3 regions of the Streptococcus sp. 4094 genome follow, and region 2 is predicted to be linked to each of the others. Evidence: predicted binding sites of a transcription regulator. Region 2 holds the regulator's gene; each other region holds the start of a gene.
The links. Region 2 encodes CtsR, which represses protease genes until heat stress. Its sites were predicted from a motif close to TTGGTCAAAAAAGGTCAAANA; they were not measured.
Positions count from the first base shown of each region.

Region 1: the regulator CtsR is predicted to act here: its motif matches at 4,052-4,072, upstream of HT721_RS00400 (ATP-dependent Clp protease ATP-binding subunit).
Region 3: the regulator CtsR is predicted to act here: its motif matches at 1,898-1,918, upstream of clpP (ATP-dependent Clp protease proteolytic subunit ClpP).

Region 1 covers NZ_VMMI01000003.1:14,305-20,315, forward strand. Annotated here, with positions in the region: gene HT721_RS00370 (NAD(P)H-hydrate dehydratase) at 1-58, opposite strand, end outside; gene HT721_RS00375 (phosphate ABC transporter ATPase) at 73-894, opposite strand; gene HT721_RS00380 (bifunctional methylenetetrahydrofolate dehydrogenase/methenyltetrahydrofolate cyclohydrolase) at 1,031-1,888, opposite strand; gene HT721_RS00385 (amino acid ABC transporter ATP-binding protein) at 2,042-2,776, opposite strand; gene HT721_RS00390 (amino acid ABC transporter permease) at 2,776-3,459, opposite strand; gene HT721_RS00395 (DUF1797 family protein) at 3,650-3,880, shown strand; gene HT721_RS00400 (ATP-dependent Clp protease ATP-binding subunit) at 4,111-6,011, shown strand, end outside.
Region 2 covers NZ_VMMI01000011.1:64,186-70,196, forward strand. Annotated here, with positions in the region: gene HT721_RS03475 (HAMP domain-containing sensor histidine kinase) at 1-78, opposite strand, end outside; gene rr06 (two-component system response regulator RR06) at 75-728, opposite strand; gene HT721_RS03485 (ATP-dependent Clp protease ATP-binding subunit) at 1,258-3,690, opposite strand; gene HT721_RS03490 (CtsR family transcriptional regulator) at 3,692-4,150, opposite strand; gene HT721_RS03495 (ABC transporter ATP-binding protein) at 4,273-4,998, opposite strand; gene HT721_RS03500 (ABC transporter substrate-binding protein) at 4,998-6,005, opposite strand.
Region 3 covers NZ_VMMI01000034.1:81,716-87,726, reverse strand. Annotated here, with positions in the region: gene HT721_RS08355 (ABC transporter substrate-binding protein) at 1-813, opposite strand, end outside; gene HT721_RS08350 (YlbG family protein) at 897-1,163, opposite strand; gene clpP (ATP-dependent Clp protease proteolytic subunit ClpP) at 1,242-1,832, opposite strand; gene upp (uracil phosphoribosyltransferase) at 2,006-2,635, opposite strand; gene HT721_RS08335 (cytidine/deoxycytidylate deaminase family protein) at 2,724-3,191, opposite strand; gene HT721_RS08330 (TetR/AcrR family transcriptional regulator) at 3,210-3,767, opposite strand; gene HT721_RS08325 (DegV family protein) at 3,892-4,737, shown strand; gene HT721_RS08320 (NAD(P)/FAD-dependent oxidoreductase) at 4,796-5,968, shown strand.

The DNA.
Region 1 (6,011 bases), on a different contig from region 2:
TTGTACGAGAACGTTCAATAATAATTTTTTCTAGTAAGGTTTGATCAATCACTTTCATCCTTTTTTCCTCAACTATCCTTTATCTGATTGTTTTAAAACAACTTGATAGACTTTCTTAGTCCACTCTTCTAAGTCTTCTCCAGCATAGTCAAGATAATGCACCCTATCTTGTATTTTAGTTGGAATAATATTTTCAAATTGGCTCTTATTATGAGTTGGAATAACACAAATATACAACTCACTAAATAAATTCAACATGTCCTTAATTTTTGCAACATGGTAGCCATCAAAAATATAACCAGTAACTTTAATCAAATCTGTATAGATAAAATGAAAACTCACTCCAGGAATAAACTTGTCTTGTAATTCTTTCTCTGAAGGAGCTCGACCTAATAAACGCTCCATCGCTAATCGATAACCAGAACTTGTATTTGACCACCCTAACATGACATAGTCAAAATAATCTATCGGATCCGATGCAGCATTTCTACTATCCAAAACCAACTCCTCAGCATCTCGCCCAAAGGCTTTCACAGCAGATAAGAGCTGACCTGTTTTAAAGATAGAAATAGCTGCATCTATAGTCGTAGTATGACTACAGTAGTCTGAAGTCACTAACCTCTTATGTAGATCATAAGTCGAGGCTACTATTTTATTTGTAGGGGTAAATGGTGGCAGAAAGGGATGCTGACAGATGTAATCTAAAATTTCTTTTTTTAAACAAGAATCAGCACAGTCAATACTTGTTTGACGTTTATGAAGTTTTTCGTAAGCTATAAATTTAGCAATTTTTTCTAATTCCCACTCTTGAATATTTGGATAATCAATTAGTGCTAAGTAGTATATTCCATCCCATTGTAAACTATATTCCCCATTATAAATTTTTAAAATCATCTAATCACCTCACTCCATTATACAACAAAAAGGAGGCGCAGACCTCCTTTTATAAACTTATTTCTAAAATTTAATACTCATTTCTGCCATTTCAGATATAGCTATAGAAAATACACTCTCTTCAGCGATTTTTCTCTTATTTTCTATCCAATGTCCGAAGTGCTGCCTGATAGGTTTGCTCCATCAGCATAGTAATGGTCATAGGACCGACACCTCCAGGAACTGGCGTGATGTGGCTAGCAAGTGGGGCAACCGCCTCATAATCAACATCCCCACAGAGCTTACCATTTTCATCGCGGTTCATCCCAACGTCAATGACTACCGCACCTGGTTTCACAAAATCAGGAGTCACAAACTTAGCACGACCGATTGCTACTACAAGAATATCTGCTTTAGCAGCTACCTTGGCAAGATTATGAGTACGTGAATGGGTCAAAGTCACTGTAGCATTCTTGGCCAAAAGAAGCTGAGCCATGGGTTTTCCAACAATGTTTGAACGACCGATGACAACCGCATTTTTACCTTCTAAATCAATCCCATATTCATGAAACATTTCCATAATTCCTGCAGGTGTCGAAGGAATCATGACTGGATGACCAGACCAGAGACGCCCCATGTTTAAGGGATGGAAACCATCCACATCCTTTTCTGGGTCAATAGCCAATAGAATCGCCTCTTCATCAATGTGTTTTGGTAATGGCAACTGGACCAAAATCCCATGCCAAGCTGGATCTTGATTGTATTTGGCAATCAAGTCTAATAATTCCGCTTGGGTAATGGTATCTGGAACTCGCACTACTTCACTACGGAATCCTGCCGCAAGGGCAGAACGTTCCTTGTTACGAACGTAGACTTGGCTGGCTGGATTGTCTCCAACCAAAATCACTACCAAACCAGGCACTAGACCTGTTTCTTCCTTTAATCTTGCAGTCTTTTCAGCCAGCTGTCCCTGTAATTTGGCCGCTAAAGCTTTCCCATCAATAATCTGTGTCATATCACTTCTCTTTTCTTACAAATATCTTTAATTATACCAAAAAATACAATGTAGCTCTAACACTTCTTGACTAGGTCATCCTATAGTTTCAAACTATAAGAAAAAGCTCGGGTCGAGCTTTCCATTAATCTTGTCTTGAAATTTTAAAATAGATTATAAAACCTTACTCAAGAAGTCTTTAGTCCGTTGTTCTTGAGTTTGTTCAAAAATCTGTTCTGGTGTTCCGTCTTCAACAACCACACCGTCTGCCATAAAGATGACACGATCTGCCACCTCACGGGCAAATCCCATCTCATGTGTTACGATAACCATGGTCATTCCTGACTTGGCAAGGGCTTGCATAACAGCTAGAACTTCTCCAACCATCTCAGGGTCCAGAGCTGAAGTCGGCTCGTCAAAGAGCAAAACATCAGGTTCCATGGCCAACCCACGCGCGATGGCAATCCGTTGTTGCTGGCCACCTGACAAACTCTGTGGATAAGCATCTGCCTTATCTGGCAAACCAACTTTTTCCAAAAGCTCTTGGGCTCTCTTCTCAGCAACAGCCTTGCTCTCACCTTTGGTCTTGATAGGTGACAAGGTGATATTTTCCATCACAGTCATATTAGGAAAGAGATTAAATTGTTGGAAAACCATGCCCATCTTCTCACGCATGGCAAACAGGTCATTCTTCTTGTCCGTAATATCGACTCCCTCAAAGATAACCTTCCCTTTAGTCGCTTCTTCCAACAAATTCATAGAGCGAAGCAAGGTAGATTTCCCGCTCCCCGAAGGACCGATGATAACGACAACTTCTCCTCTTTTAATCTCGAGGTTGATGCCCTTCAATACTTCATTTTTTCCAAATGATTTATGTAAATTTTCAATTTTTATCAAAGTTTCTGTCATTATTTCTTATCTCCTTGTCCCATACGTTTTTCAAAAGCTTTCAAGGCTACTGTCAAAATAGAAGTCATAATCAAGTAATAAAAGGCTGCAAATAAAAGTGGTGTTAAAGGTAGATAGGTTGTTGTAGAAACTGTTGTAGCCCCGTTCCATAACTCCATAACACCGATAGCTGATAAGAGGGAACTATCCTTGATAATAGTGATAAATTCGTTCCCCAATGCTGGCAAGATATTTTTTATAGCTTGTGGCAAAATCACATAGCGCATCGCATTTTTAGGACGAATCCCTAAAGAATAGGCAGCCTCTAGCTGACCTTTTGGAACCGCATTAATCCCAGCACGAACAGTCTCAGAAACATAAGCACCACTGTTCATAGAGATAATCAAAATCCCTGGAATTAGACGAGAAAGGTCAACACCTAAAATTCCAACCTGAATAGTCGGAGCATTGATGTGCATAAGGGCAAAGGCAATCATAATCTGAACCATCATCGGTGTCCCACGGAAAATCCAAACGTACAAGTTGGCGAACCAAACAAGCGGTTTAAACTTTGAACGTTGCCCAAAAGCCAAGACAACACCCAAAATAGTTCCCAAAAAGACAACACAGATAGAAATGAGAACCGTCACAACAGCCCCATAGTTAAAATAAGGTAAATACTTAGGTAAAAAAGAAAATTTCATAGTTACACTGCTTTCTAAAATAGAATACTGTATGATTATAACATGTATTGAATTAAAATTCAAACTTTTTATCCGATTTATTCAAAAAAACTTTAAGCTAGTAGAATTAGCGAGAAATCTTAGTTTTTTCTAGTCAAGTTGGCCTCCTTTATGGTAAAATAGTAACGATAAGAAATGAAGGAGAATCAAAATGGAATCACATTTGGTTAGAATCATCAACCGCCTTGAAGCAATGGCAAAAGACGGCGGAAATTTAAAACGTAATTTTGAACGCGAAGGAGTTGTTGTTGCAGAAGTTGCATACAGCCACGACGAAGAAAATGGATCAATCTTTACCCTTCGTGATGTAGAAGCTCGCGAAACTTATACTTTTGATAGCATTGATTTGATTGCAATGGAGATTTACGAACTCCTTTACTAATACAAAACAAGCTGGGATTACACCCTGCATGTCTAACCAAAATCCTTTTTGTCTCACAAATAGGATTTTTTTATTCCCTAAAATCTCAAAAATTTTCATTGTAACAACTTCTCAAAGCTTCAATCTTTTTACTTGCTTTACACCCCAATCCTGTTATAATGAGAGTATAGAAATTTGACTATTTTTGACCTTTGAACAGATCAGGATAAAGAAAGAAATGAGGTAGATGTATGCTTTGTCAAAACTGTAAAATTAACGACTCAACAATTCATCTTTACACCAATCTCAATGGAAAACAAAAACAAATTGACCTCTGTCAAAACTGCTATAAGATTATCAAGACAGATCCTAACAATAGCCTCTTTAAAGGTATGACGGATCTGAACAATCGTGACTTTGATCCCTTTGGTGATTTCTTCAATGACCTAAACAATTTCAGGCCTTCTAACAATACTCCTCCAATTCCCCCAACCCAATCAGGTGGAGGTTACGGTGGAAACGGCGGTTATGGTTCTCAAAATCGTGGACCTGCTCAAACTCCTCTACCAAGCCAAGAAAAAGGCCTACTGGAAGAATTTGGTATCAACGTAACTGAAATTGCCCGTCGTGGAGATATAGATCCCGTTATTGGGCGCGATGATGAGATTATCCGTGTCATTGAGATTCTCAATCGCAGAACCAAGAATAATCCTGTTCTTATTGGCGAACCAGGTGTCGGAAAAACGGCCGTTGTCGAAGGTCTAGCTCAGAAAATTGTTGATGGCGATGTTCCACATAAACTCCAAGGTAAACAAGTCATCCGTCTGGATGTGGTTAGCTTGGTTCAAGGAACGGGTATTCGTGGACAATTTGAAGAACGCATGCAAAAACTCATGGAAGAAATTCGCAAACGTGAAGATATCATCCTCTTTATCGATGAAATCCATGAAATTGTTGGTGCTGGTTCTGCGGGCGATGGCAATATGGATGCAGGAAATATCCTCAAGCCAGCCCTTGCTCGTGGGGAACTGCAACTGGTCGGTGCCACTACCCTCAATGAATACCGTATCATTGAAAAAGATGCTGCCCTAGAGCGTCGTATGCAGCCTGTCAAAGTTGATGAACCAACAGTGGAAGAAACAATCACTATCCTCAAAGGAATTCAAAAGAAATACGAAGACTACCACCACGTTCAGTATACCGATGCTGCAATTGAAGCAGCTACAACTCTTTCCAATCGCTACATCCAAGATCGCTTCTTGCCTGACAAGGCCATTGACCTCCTAGATGAAGCTGGTTCTAAGATGAACTTGACCTTGAATTTTGTGGATCCTAAAGTAATTGATCAACGCTTGATTGAGGCTGAAAATCTTAAATCTCAAGCTACACGAGAGGAAGATTTTGAGAAGGCGGCTTATTTCCGCGACCAGATTGCCAAGTATAAGGAAATGCAAAAGAAAAAGGTCACAGACCAAGACACTCCTATCATCAGTGAGAAAACCATTGAGCACATTATCGAGCAGAAAACAAATATCCCTGTTGGTGATTTAAAAGAGAAAGAACAATCTCAACTCATCCATCTAGCCGAAGATCTCAAGTCTCATGTTATTGGCCAAGATGATGCAGTCGATAAGATTGCCAAGGCTATTCGCCGTAATCGTGTCGGTCTCGGTACGCCTAACCGTCCAATTGGAAGCTTCCTCTTTGTCGGGCCAACCGGTGTCGGTAAGACAGAACTTTCCAAACAACTAGCCATTGAACTTTTTGGTTCTGCTGACAGCATGATTCGCTTTGACATGAGTGAATACATGGAAAAACACAGCGTTGCTAAGTTGGTCGGTGCCCCTCCAGGTTATGTTGGTTACGATGAGGCTGGGCAATTAACTGAAAAAGTTCGCCGCAATCCATATTCTCTCATCCTTCTCGATGAAGTGGAAAAAGCCCATCCAGATGTTATGCACATGTTCCTCCAGGTCTTGGACGATGGTCGTTTGACAGATGGGCAAGGACGTACCGTTAGCTTCAAGGATGCCATCATCATCATGACTTCAAATGCAGGTACAGGTAAGGCAGAAGCCAGCGTTGGATTTGGGGCTACTAGAGAAGGACGTACCAACTCTGTTCTTGGTGAACTCGGTAACTTCTTTAGCCC
Region 2 (6,011 bases):
AATGACTAGACCAACACCACCTAGAATTGCAAAACTTCTTAAAAAAGACTTGGTTAATAATTTAGGATTTTTTATCATAAGCTAATCTTATACCCAACATTTTTCACAGTCACAATGCAATCTAAAGCCAATTTTTTGCGAAGAGTACGAATATAGACATCAACGACCCTATCACAAGGTAAATCAGCTACATCTTTTGAAATTTCTTCCAATATCTGCTCTCTACTTAAAACTTGATTTTTATGCTGAATCAAACACTTTAGTACCAATAATTCCTTTGGCTTGAGATCAATTTCTTCATTTTTATAATGTGCTTTGTAAGAGGTAAAATCCACTGTTGCATCCTGATATTGCCAAAGATCCTCTATGACGTAGTAACGTCTGATAAGAGCTTTAATACGCTTGGCAAGCAGTACCAAAGAAAAAGGCTTTGTCACATGATCATCAGCATAGAGATCAAATACCTGTGACTGAGTAGTTTCATCTCCCAGAGCACTCAAGACGATGACAGGAATATCGTGCTCTTGATTGATTTCTTTTAACACTTCAAAACCACTCTTCCTAGGCATCATTAAATCCAGTACCATGAGATGGATAGGGAGATCTTGAAATTTTTCCAAGGCCTCTTGTCCATCCTTAGCCATAATGACATGATAACCCTCTTCTGTCAAAAATGCTGCAATTCCTTCTCTAATCATTTCCTCGTCATCTACAACTAAAATGTTCATCTCTCTCCCTTTCTACTACCAGAACTCTACACATCTATTTCCTGTATGCTATTTGAAAATTTCCTACCAGCCTATCATCTATGATAATGGAATGGATTTCATTTATCCGCTACTTTTTTTGTCAACAACAACGTCAATACAAGAAAATCATTCATCTTGCAGCTTAGTTTGATTTTTCAAATACCAGCTAGAACGGATTTAATAGGCAAAAAAGAAACAGGTCTCTTTTGAAAAGATAAAAATTTCAGATAATACTGCTCTTTTTCTACTACACACGCTCTAAGACAAATGCGATGGAGGGTAATAAACATATGAATTTTGGGTTGAATAGTGAAAACCACGGATCCTTTAGAAGCTATAGGTTTTAGTTTCATACTCTTCGAAAATCTCTTCAAACCACGTCATCTCTATCTGCAACCTCAAAACAGTGTTTTGAGCAACCTGCGGCTAGCTTCCTAGTTTGCTCTTTGATTTTCATTGAGTATCACTCCACTGTGACTTATGGTCAGATGCTGATACTTTTATTCTTTTATACAATATCAAATTTTAACTGGCCTGCTTTGACACCAATCTTAAGTGTGCTGCCTGCCACCAAATCTCCCTTAAGAAGAAGTTCTGCCAACTTGTCTTCCACTTCTGTTTGTAGGGTTCTGCGAAGTGGACGAGCTCCCATCTCTGGGTCATATCCTTGATTGGCCAACAATTTCAGTGCGGAAGCTTGTAATTTCAAGTCAATGCCTTTTTCAGCCAAACTTGCCACTAAAGGTTTGACCATAATCTTCACCACTTCCTGCATATGTTCGCTAGACAGGCTATGGAAGACCACCTTTTCATCAATACGGTTGATAAACTCAGGTCTATAAGCCTTTTTCAGCTCTTCGAACATGCGTTTTTCCATATTTCCCTGATCAAAACGAATATCCTTAGACCCAAATCCGACAGTCTTGTCATCACGAAGGGCTGTCGCACCAAGATTTGACGTCATGATGATAATGGTATTTGAAAAATCAACCTTGCGTCCCTTGCTATCGGTCAAAACACCATCGTCCAAAACCTGCAAGAGAACATTAAAGATATCTGGGTGGGCCTTCTCTACCTCGTCAAAGAGGAGAACGGAATAGGGTTTGTTGCGAACCTTCTCGGTCAACTCTCCACCTTCTTCGTAGCCCACATAGCCCGGAGGAGCGCCATTGAGACGGCTGGCTGCGAATTTCTCCATATACTCACTCATATCAAAACGGATAAGAGCTGATTCGTCATCAAAGAGGACTTCTGCCAGAGCCTTGGCCAATTCGGTCTTACCGACACCTGTCGGTCCTAGGAACATAAAGGAACCAATCGGACGCTTGTGACTGCGAATCCCTGACTGGTTGCGGCGAATCGCACGGCTAATGCTTGAAACAGCTTGATCTTGACCGATAACACGTTTGTGCAGTTCAGCTTCCAGATTCAAGTATTTTTTAGCGTCCGTTTGGGTCAGTTTTTGGACTGGAATACCTGATAAACGACTCAAGGTGGTCAAAATATCAGACTCTGTCACCAAGTCTTTATAGACAGGTACTTCCTCTTCTTTTGCGATTAGCTGGGCTGCCTGTTTCCACTTGCCATCCATCAAGGCCTTGTCAGCTGGACTCAAGTCAGAATCGTCTGCTTTTACATGCTTTGATTTATTTTGCACTGTTGCTGCTGCCTCATCCAAGAGATCGATAGCAGAGTCTGGCAAATGGCGACTGGTTAAGTAACGATGAGCCATCTTAACCGCTATTTCAACCGCTTCATCTGTGATTTGCACACGGTGATGTTTCTCATAAGTCGCCTTCAAACCTTGCAAAATGGTCATGCTGTCTGCAACACTTGGTTCTTCAATCGTTACTTTAGCGAATCGACGAGAAAGGGCCGCATCTTTTTCGATGTGTTTTTGGTATTCTTCCTGAGTGGTCGCACCAACCGTTCTCAAAGTTCCACGCGCCAAGGCTGGTTTCAAGATATTGGCCGCATCCAAAGTTGAATCAATACCGCTACCAGAACCCATGATGGTGTGGAGTTCATCGATAAAGAGGATGACTTGGCCATCTTCTTCAATATCCTTGATGATATTGTTCATGCGTTCTTCAAAGTCACCACGGAAACGTGTCCCTGCAACGACATTCATCAAATCAAGCTCTAACACGCGCATCTTAGCCATTTCCGTAGGCACATCCCCACTAGCAATACGCTGGGCAAGACCAAGCGCCAGAGCAGTTTTCCCGACACCAGCATCCCCAACCAAGACAGGATTATTCTTAGTCTTACGGCTTAAGATTTGAATCATACGGGATATTTCTTTGTCTCGACCGATGACTGGTTCTAACTTGCCAGAACGCGCTTGCTCTGTCAAATCATGCGTATAATCCTCGAGACCACCACTCGGAGTCTGTGGCATGCCCATCATATTAGCCATAGAATTTTGCTTATCAGCTACTGTACGATGGCGTTGGCGTAAAGCCTTGAGGTCTTCACGAGTCCAACCTGCACGTTCTTCTAGATTTCGACGTAGGGCAGCAATCTTGACCTGATCTTTCTTGTCTTCATAAGAAAAACCAGCCCTCTCCAAGATACGAGTCGCCAAGGCATTTCCATCATGCAAAATCGCATAAAGGACGTGCTCCGTCCCTAGCACCTTAGCATGGACCACTGACGCTACATACTCTGCTTCATCAAAAAGAACCTGCAAACGATGGGAGAACGGCAACTCCGTAAAAGTTTCATCCTGGCTATAGTCCGTTTCAGTCAGTTCCAAAGCGACTTCTTCTAAACGGTCCATCTCATATGGATAATCATTTAAAGTCGCCCCTGCCACACTATAACTGTGATTGGACATGGCAATCAACAAGTGCCAAGACTCTAGGTAACGAGCTCCAAAATGGCCAGCAACCATGTAGGCACTGTCGATACATTCATTCAATGCTTTTGAATAGTTCATCTTACTTCCCTTTTCTATCTATCTCTTGTATGACCTGTCGTAGCATATTAGCTCGACGGACTGGAGCTTCTTCTCCTAGAACGCGATCCAAAGCTACTGCCATCAGCAAATTCATCTCCTGCTTGGTCATCAATTCCTGCTCAACCAAAAGCTGCAGAATATCCTCATAAATTTCTTGACTAACTCGCTCACCAATTGAGTAAAGCAGCTCCCTGAGCATTTCATGATGACTCGAAAACTCAATCCGTCCTATCCGAATATAGCCTCCACCACCACGCTTACTTTCAACCAAGTAGCCTCTACTTTCCGTAAAGCGTGTCTTGATCACATAATTAATCTGACTAGGAACAACCTGAAAAGTATCCGCCAACTGACTCCGTTGCAACTCCACAATTCCAGATTGATCTAAAATCGCCTTGATGTAGGCCTCAATATGATCCGATGTATTTTTAAATCTCATTACAAACCCACCTCTCTCTTTAAACCTTGACTATCTTTGACTATTATACCGAAATTTTCTCATTTTTAAAAGAAAAAGGGCGCTAGTAAAGGATAATCTTCACCAACTCCCTATTTTTCTACTTATTCTAAGCCTAATTCTGCTAAGATTTGACGTTTGTAGGTAATCTTTTGGACTTCCTTGTCCTCATCTTCAGACCAATCTAGTTTAATTTCTGAAACAATCTGCCCAGGGCGATTTTTCAAGATATAGATGCGGTCGCTGAGATTAAGGGCCTCCTCTATACTATGAGTAATAATCAATGTTGTCAGCTGCAACTGTTTGTGAATCTCAAGGTACCAAGCGTGGAGTTCCATCTTGGTCATCTCATCCAAGGCGCTAAAGGCCTCATCTAAGAGAAAGAGCTTGTGCCCGAAAAGGTAAGTTCGAAGCAAGGCCACACGCTGACGCATCCCTCCGCTAAGTTCATGGGGATACTTGTCTCGTACAGCTGTCAACTGGAAGGTCGCAAGAATGTCATCCGCTCGGGCAATAGATTCCGCCTTATCCACTTTTTGAATCAAGAGGGGCAAAATGATATTACCAAGCACCGTCTTGTGCTCCAAGAGCAAGTCCTTTTGCAACATATAACTCACGCGCCCCTTGGGATTTTCTTCACCATCAAGGACAATTCTCCCTGACTGAACTTCTAAAATCCCCGCAATTAAGTTGAAAAGCGTAGTCTTACCAACACCACTTGGGCCTAAGATAGAAACCACTTCTCCTGAAGTCACCTGCAGGTTAATGTCCTCTAAAATCCTCTCTTGACCATAGGCATAACTGACGTGTTCTAGTCTAATCTCTGTCATTATTTCACAAATTCGTTGGTGAAGCCTTTGTCTGTCAAGTCTTCTTTAAGGATACCATTTTCTTTATCCCATTTGTAGAAGGCATTCCAGCGAGCTGCATCAAATTGACCCCATTTTTCCTTGTCGCTTGCGTATTCTTTTGACAAGTATTTTTGAGATTCGATGACAAAGTCACGTTTTTCCTTGAGTTCAGGTGCATTTTTGATGAGGATATCAGCTGCTTCTTCTGGATGCTCCATAGCATATTGGTAACCTTTTTTGATAGCTTGGATGACTTTACGAGCTTCTTCTTTATTGTCTTTCAGATAGTCGTTGTTTGCGATGATAACTGGTGAATAGTAGTCAAATTCTTTAACGTAGTCTTTCAAGTACATGAAATTAGCATCTACACCTTGAGATTTAGCAAGAATTCCGTCCCATCCATAGTAGATCCAAGCAGCATCAAAGACGCCATTGGCAATCGGTGTGATTGAGTTTGAGTCGTTGTTTGGTACTTTTTCAACTTTTTCAAAGTCTCCACCTTGAGATTCTACTAAGGTTTTCAACATAGCAAGTTCAGTTGGGTCATTCCAAGTTCCGTATTTCTTCCCAACCAAGTCTTTTGGACTGGTAACATTGTCAGATTTACGTGAGATGATTCCTGATGTATTGTGTTCAACAATAGCTGCAACGGCAGTAATTCCTGCCCCTTTTTCTAACTTCTTAGCCATGTAGTCTTGGAAATACACTGCAAATGGTGCCTTACCATTGATAACCAAGTCAGAAGAACTTTCTTCTGGTGGCAATTTCAAATCAACATCCACTCCAGCTTCTTTGAAATAACCTTTTTCCTTGGCAACATAAAGCCCTGTGTGGTTGGTATTTGGTGTCCAGTCTAGGATAAAGTCGATTTTCTTGAGTTCTGCCTCTTTGTTGTCCTTAGAAGCAGTTCCTTGACCACAGGCCACAAGCACAACAGCTACAAGAACTGTCACAAGCGTTAAAAACACTTTCCATGTTTTCTTCATTCTAAT
Region 3 (6,011 bases), on a different contig from region 2:
TTGTACAAACTCCTCACCGTTGAATCCATCACCACCAACGATTGGTTTGTCAATTCCCATACCACGCGCTTGGTTTACAATTTTACCAGCTTCAGTGTAGTAACCAGGGACGATGATAGCATCAAAATCTTTCCCTTTCATTTTTGTAAGGGCTGCTTGGAAGTCTGTGTCACCTGCTACAAAAGTTTCATCTGCAACGATCTCACCCTTGTAAGCTTCACGGAAGGCTTTGGCAATACCTTTAGCATAGTCACTGGCATTGTCAGTGTAAAGAACCACTTTCTTAGCATTTAATTTTTCAGAAACATAGTTTGAGATAATTTTTCCTTGGAAGCTATCTTGGAAAGTTCCAATAAAGAGGTAATCTTGACCTTTAGTCAATCCATCTTGAGTCGCACTTGGTGAGATCAATGGGACACCTGCTTTTGTAGCATTCGCTACCGCAGCTGCAGTTGCACCAGATGTCGCAGGTCCTACGATTGCTGATACCTTAGATTGGGTTACAAGGTTAGTTGTTACTGAAGCAGCCTCTGCTGTTTCAGACTTGTTATCTTTATCGACTACTTCGATTTGTTTTCCATCGATACCACCTGCTGCATTGATTTCGTCAACAGCAAGTTGGGCACCTTTTTGTTCAGATGTTCCGTAGGCAGCTACGGCACCAGTTTCTTCGAAGTTAAATCCGATTTTAATTGTCTTTTCCTCTACTGAGTTACCAGCAGTGTTGACTGCTCCAGACTTCACTTCTCCACAGGCTGCAAGAAGTGCTACACTTGCAAGCGCCACAAACGATAGGGCAAATTTTTTCTTCATCTTTTTTGTCTCCTTATTTCTTAAATAGTCTGTTAAGAATATACCGAATTATCAGAAAATTGTCAACACTTTTCTTTAAATTTTTATCTGATAACGTTTTCTTCTCGGTAAAGGTTGCCCACAAAGGGTGTTTCCAGTTCTTGGATATGACAAACTCTGACTTTTTTGATAAACTTTTCCTTGCTCAAGCGCCCGACCAATTGCTCCACTTCTTGAGTTGGAACATAAAGTTGTAAGTAACGATGTTTCTTGGAATGATAGGTAATATCTCCATAATCCTGCAGTTTTTTGGCATCACGATTATAGTAAAGATAGATAATCAAGCCAGATCGATTGACTTTTTCAAACATGATAAATCCTCTTTCTAAGAAATCTCTCCCTATTATACCAAAAAAAGCAAACCCAGTCGAGTTTGCCTTCTATCATCATTAGTTCAATGAATTGTTGGCCATGATTTCATCAATAAAGCCATATTCGAGTGTTTCTTGGGCACTCATCCAGTTATCGCGTTCTGCATCTGCATGGACTTTTTCGATTGACTGACCTGAATTTTCAGCCAAGATTTTTTCCAAGGTATTACGAGTTTTAAGCAAGTGTTCTGCAGCGATCGCCATATCGGTTTGTTGAGTACCACCACCTGTACCACCCATCGGTTGGTGAATCATATACTCTGCATTTGGAAGCATGAAACGCTTGCCTTTTGCTCCACTTGATGCAATAACAGTCCCCATAGATGCAGCCATTCCCATAACGATGGTTTGGACATCTGCCTTGATAAAGTTCATAGTATCAACGATTGCCAAACCAGCTGAAACAGAACCACCAGGTGTATTGACATAAAGGTAAATATCTTTTGTACTATCTTGGGCATCCAAGAAAAGCAATTGGGCAATAACAGAGTTGGCCATATTGTCTTCAACGGGACCTGTCAGCATAATGATGCGGTCTTTAAGAAGACGTGAGTAAATATCGTAAGAACGTTCTCCACGGCTTGTTTGTTCAATAACTACAGGAATCATTCATTTCTCCTTTTGAGTTTTATTTTTGTTGGTCAAATGACAGAAGATAAGACTATTATAATATCTTGGTCAAAAAAGGTCAAATTTTTGCTCTGTTTTCATTAGACAGAAACAAAAACTCAACCTCCTTTCGTGACTGGAACTTCTTTTCCAAGTCATTCTTCTTTTCGATCTTATTTCGTACCGAACAAGCGGTCCCCAGCATCTCCAAGACCTGGAACGATGTAACCGTGTTCGTTCAAGCGTTCATCCAAGGCTGCTGTAAAGATTTCTACATCCGGATGAGCTTCTTGAAGGGCTTTTACACCTTCTGGAGCAGATACAAGGCAGACAAATTTAATATTTGATGCACCACGTTTTTTAAGTGAGTCAACGGCCAAGATTGCTGATCCACCTGTTGCCAACATTGGGTCTACTACAAAAATTTGACGTTGGTTAATGTCCTCAGGCAATTTCACCAAGTATTCAACTGGTTGAAGCGTTTCTTCATCACGGTACATACCAATGTGACCAACTTTAGCAGCTGGAACCAAGCTCAAGAGACCATCAACCATCCCGATACCTGCACGCAAGATTGGAACGATGGCCAATTTCTTACCTGCCAATTGTTTTTGAACTGTTTTTGTGATTGGTGTTTCGATCTCCACATCTTCTAGTGGAAGATCACGAAGTACTTCATACCCCATCAACATTGCAATCTCATCTACTAGCTCACGAAAAGCTTTTGTAGAAGTATCTGTACGACGCAAGATTGACAATTTGTGTTGAATCAGCGGGTGATTAATAACTTCAATTTTTCCCATTTTTGGAATTCCTTCTTTCAATTTATTCTTCTTATTATACCAAAAAACGGTTTAAAAATCTTTCTAAACCATTTATTTTTGATAATTTTTACATTAGATCTGCCTCTTTAAGAGCTGCCTGTACTGTCTCAAGTGGTAAATGGGTTAATTCTGTTCCCTTTTCTTGATAAAGGTATTGGGCATAGTCGTCCATTCGATACTGGTTAATATAAACCACGCGCTTGCAACCAACCTGCAGCAATTGTTTTGTACAGTTCAGACAAGGAAAATGGGTTACATAGGCTGTAAAGCCTTTAGGAACACCACGTTCTGCACCTTGAAGGATAGCATTGACCTCAGCATGAAGGGTGCGAACACAGTGTCCTTCAATGACTAGACATTCGTGGTCAATACAATGCTCGGTTCCTGATACCGAACCATTGTAACCAGTGGAAATAACCTTATTATCTTTTACCAGAATCGCACCCACTTTGGCACGTTTACAAGTGGATCGATTGGCAATTAGTAGGGCTTGGGCTGCAAAATACTCATCCCATGCTAGTCTTTTTTCAGTCATATCTCTTCTCCTTTTTCTCTATTTTTTAAAAAATGGTAACCGTAAATCCGCTATCTTTTCAGCAGGTACCTTCATGCCATCCTTGATCCATTTTAAAAGAACAGAGACGATGGCCGAGCTCCAAAAGGAATGAAGATAAGAGCTGACACCTTTTGATTTTCCATGGTATTTTTCTAAAAATTCCTGCATGGCTTGGACAAAGATTTTTTCTAAATGGTAATCCAAGGCCAGTTGAATCACTCTGGCTTCCTTTCTTGCTTCTCGGAAAAGGTGAACCCAGACCAGATAAAGGTCTGTCTTTAAATCGTAATGATGCAGCTGTTTCATAATATTGTGGACAGTTCGTTTAAAGACGCTTTCTAAAATCTCCTCTTTGGAATCATAATTGCGATAAAAGGCTGCACGCGAAACGCCTGCACGTTTGACCAATTCAGAAATACTAATCTTGGTCAAGTCCTTTTTTTCCAAGAGTTGTAAGAGGGCTGTTTCAATGGCTTCTCTGGTTAATAAATTGGATTCTTGGTTTGATTTTCTGAGATTTTCAAGAGACTTTTCAGAGATTCTACGTTCAGACATAACATTTTCTTTCTACTTGTCACAACAGACGGATGAGGCTTTTGTTTCAAGGGTTTTCATGATATAATTGTAAAAAAAGACAGAACCTTTGTCAATGTATAACTGACAAAGATGGAGAATTTCTATGACTTGGAAGATTATTGCTGACTCTGGTTGTGATTATCGTCAGCTGGCAACACCAGCTATTGACACAACCTTTGTAAGCGTCCCCTTAACCATTCAAGTAGCTGATCAGGTCTTTGTTGATGATGCCTGTCTTGATATTGACCAAATGATGGAAACCATGTATGCAACCGCAGAAGCTTCAAAATCAGCTTGTCCAAGCCCAGATGATTATTTGCGGGCATTTGAAGGTGCCAAAAACATTTTCCTAGTAACCATCACAGGTACTCTTTCTGGTAGTCACAATAGTGCGCAACTGGCCAAGAATATTTATCTGGAAGAACATCCTGACACTAAAATTCATGTAATTGATAGTTTGTCTGCTGGCGGTGAAGTTGACTTGCTTGTAGAAAAATTAAATGACTTGATTGACCAGGGCCTATCTTTTGAAGAAGTGGTTGAAACTATCACTGCCTATCAAGAAAAAACCAAGTTGCTCTTTGTTCTAGCAAAGGTCGATAACTTGGTAAAAAACGGCCGTTTGAGCAAGCTTATCGGTACAGTCGTTGGCCTTCTAAATATCCGTATGGTCGGAGAAGCTAGTGAAACTGGAACTCTCGAATTGCTACAAAAAGCAAGAGGACCAAAGAAATCGATTCAGGCAGCCTATGAAGAGTTAATAAAAGCTGGTTATGCTGGTGGCCGTATTGTCATGGCCCAACGCAATAACGAGAAATGTTGCCAACAGCTTTCAGAGCGAATTCGTGAAAATTTCCCACAGGCGGATATTAAAATTCTACCAACCTCTGGTCTCTGCAGTTTCTATGCAGAAGATGGTGGTTTGCTGATGGGATATGAAATTGATTAATTGCATTCTTGACAAGAGGTGACCTTCATCTCTTGTTTTTTTGTGGTACAATAGAGCTATGAAACATTTTGATACTATTGTTATCGGTGGGGGACCTGCTGGTATGATGGCTACGATTTCCAGTAGCTTTTATGGACAGAAAACCCTCCTCATCGAAAAAAATCGGAAACTCGGAAAAAAATTAGCTGGTACTGGTGGTGGTCGTTGCAATGTAACCAACAATGGTAGCTTGGACGACCTGCTAGCTGGCATCCCTGGAAATGGGCGCTTTCTCTACAGTGTCTTCTCCCAGTTTGATAACCATGATATCATTAACTTTTTTACAGAAAATGGTGTTAAACTTAAGGTCGAAGACCACGGACGCGTCTTTCCGGCCAGTGACAAATCACGAACCATTATCGAGGCTTTAGAAAAGAAAATCACTGAGCTAGGCGGCCAAGTTGCCACTCAAACCGAAATTGTTTCGGTTAAAAAAATCGACAACCAGTTTGTCCTTAAGTCCGCAGACCAAACCTTCACTTGTGAGAAACTCATTGTCACAACAGGTGGTAAATCCTATCCTTCTACTGGTTCGACTGGTTTTGGTCATGAGATTGCCCGTCATTTTAAGCACACCATTACCGAGCTTGAGGCAGCTGAAAGTCCTTTGTTGACAGATTTTCCACACAAGGCTTTGCAGGGTATTTCGCTGGACGATGTGACCCTAAGCTATGGTAAGCATGTCATCACTCACGATTTGCTCTTTACCCACTTTGGTTTGTCAGGCCCTGCTGCTCTGCGTATGTCTAGCTTTGTCAAGGGCGGAGAGGTTCTCTCACTCGATGTTTTGCCTCAACTTTCTGAAAATGACTTGGTTGCATTTCTAGAAGAAAATAGGGAAAAATCTCTAAAAAATGCCTTAAAAACTTTGCTTCCAGAACGCTTGGCAGAATTTTTTGTGCAAAGCTATCCTGAAAAAGTCAAACAACTGACTGAAAAGGAACGAGAACAACTTCTCCAGTCTATTAAGGCCCTCAAAATCCCTGTGACCGGAAAAATGTCCCTTGCCAAGTCCTTTGTCACCAAGGGTGGCGTCAGTCTTAAGGAAATCAACCCTAAAACCCTTGAAAGTAAGCTGGTACCTGGCCTCCACTTTGCTGGCGAGGTCATGGATATCAATGCCCACACGGGTGGGTTTAATATCACTTCAGCCCTCTGTACCGGCTGGGTGGCGGGATCAAACCCAATCTAAATCTAAATTATTCAATGGCTAAATCAGCCCCAAAAGAAAGGAA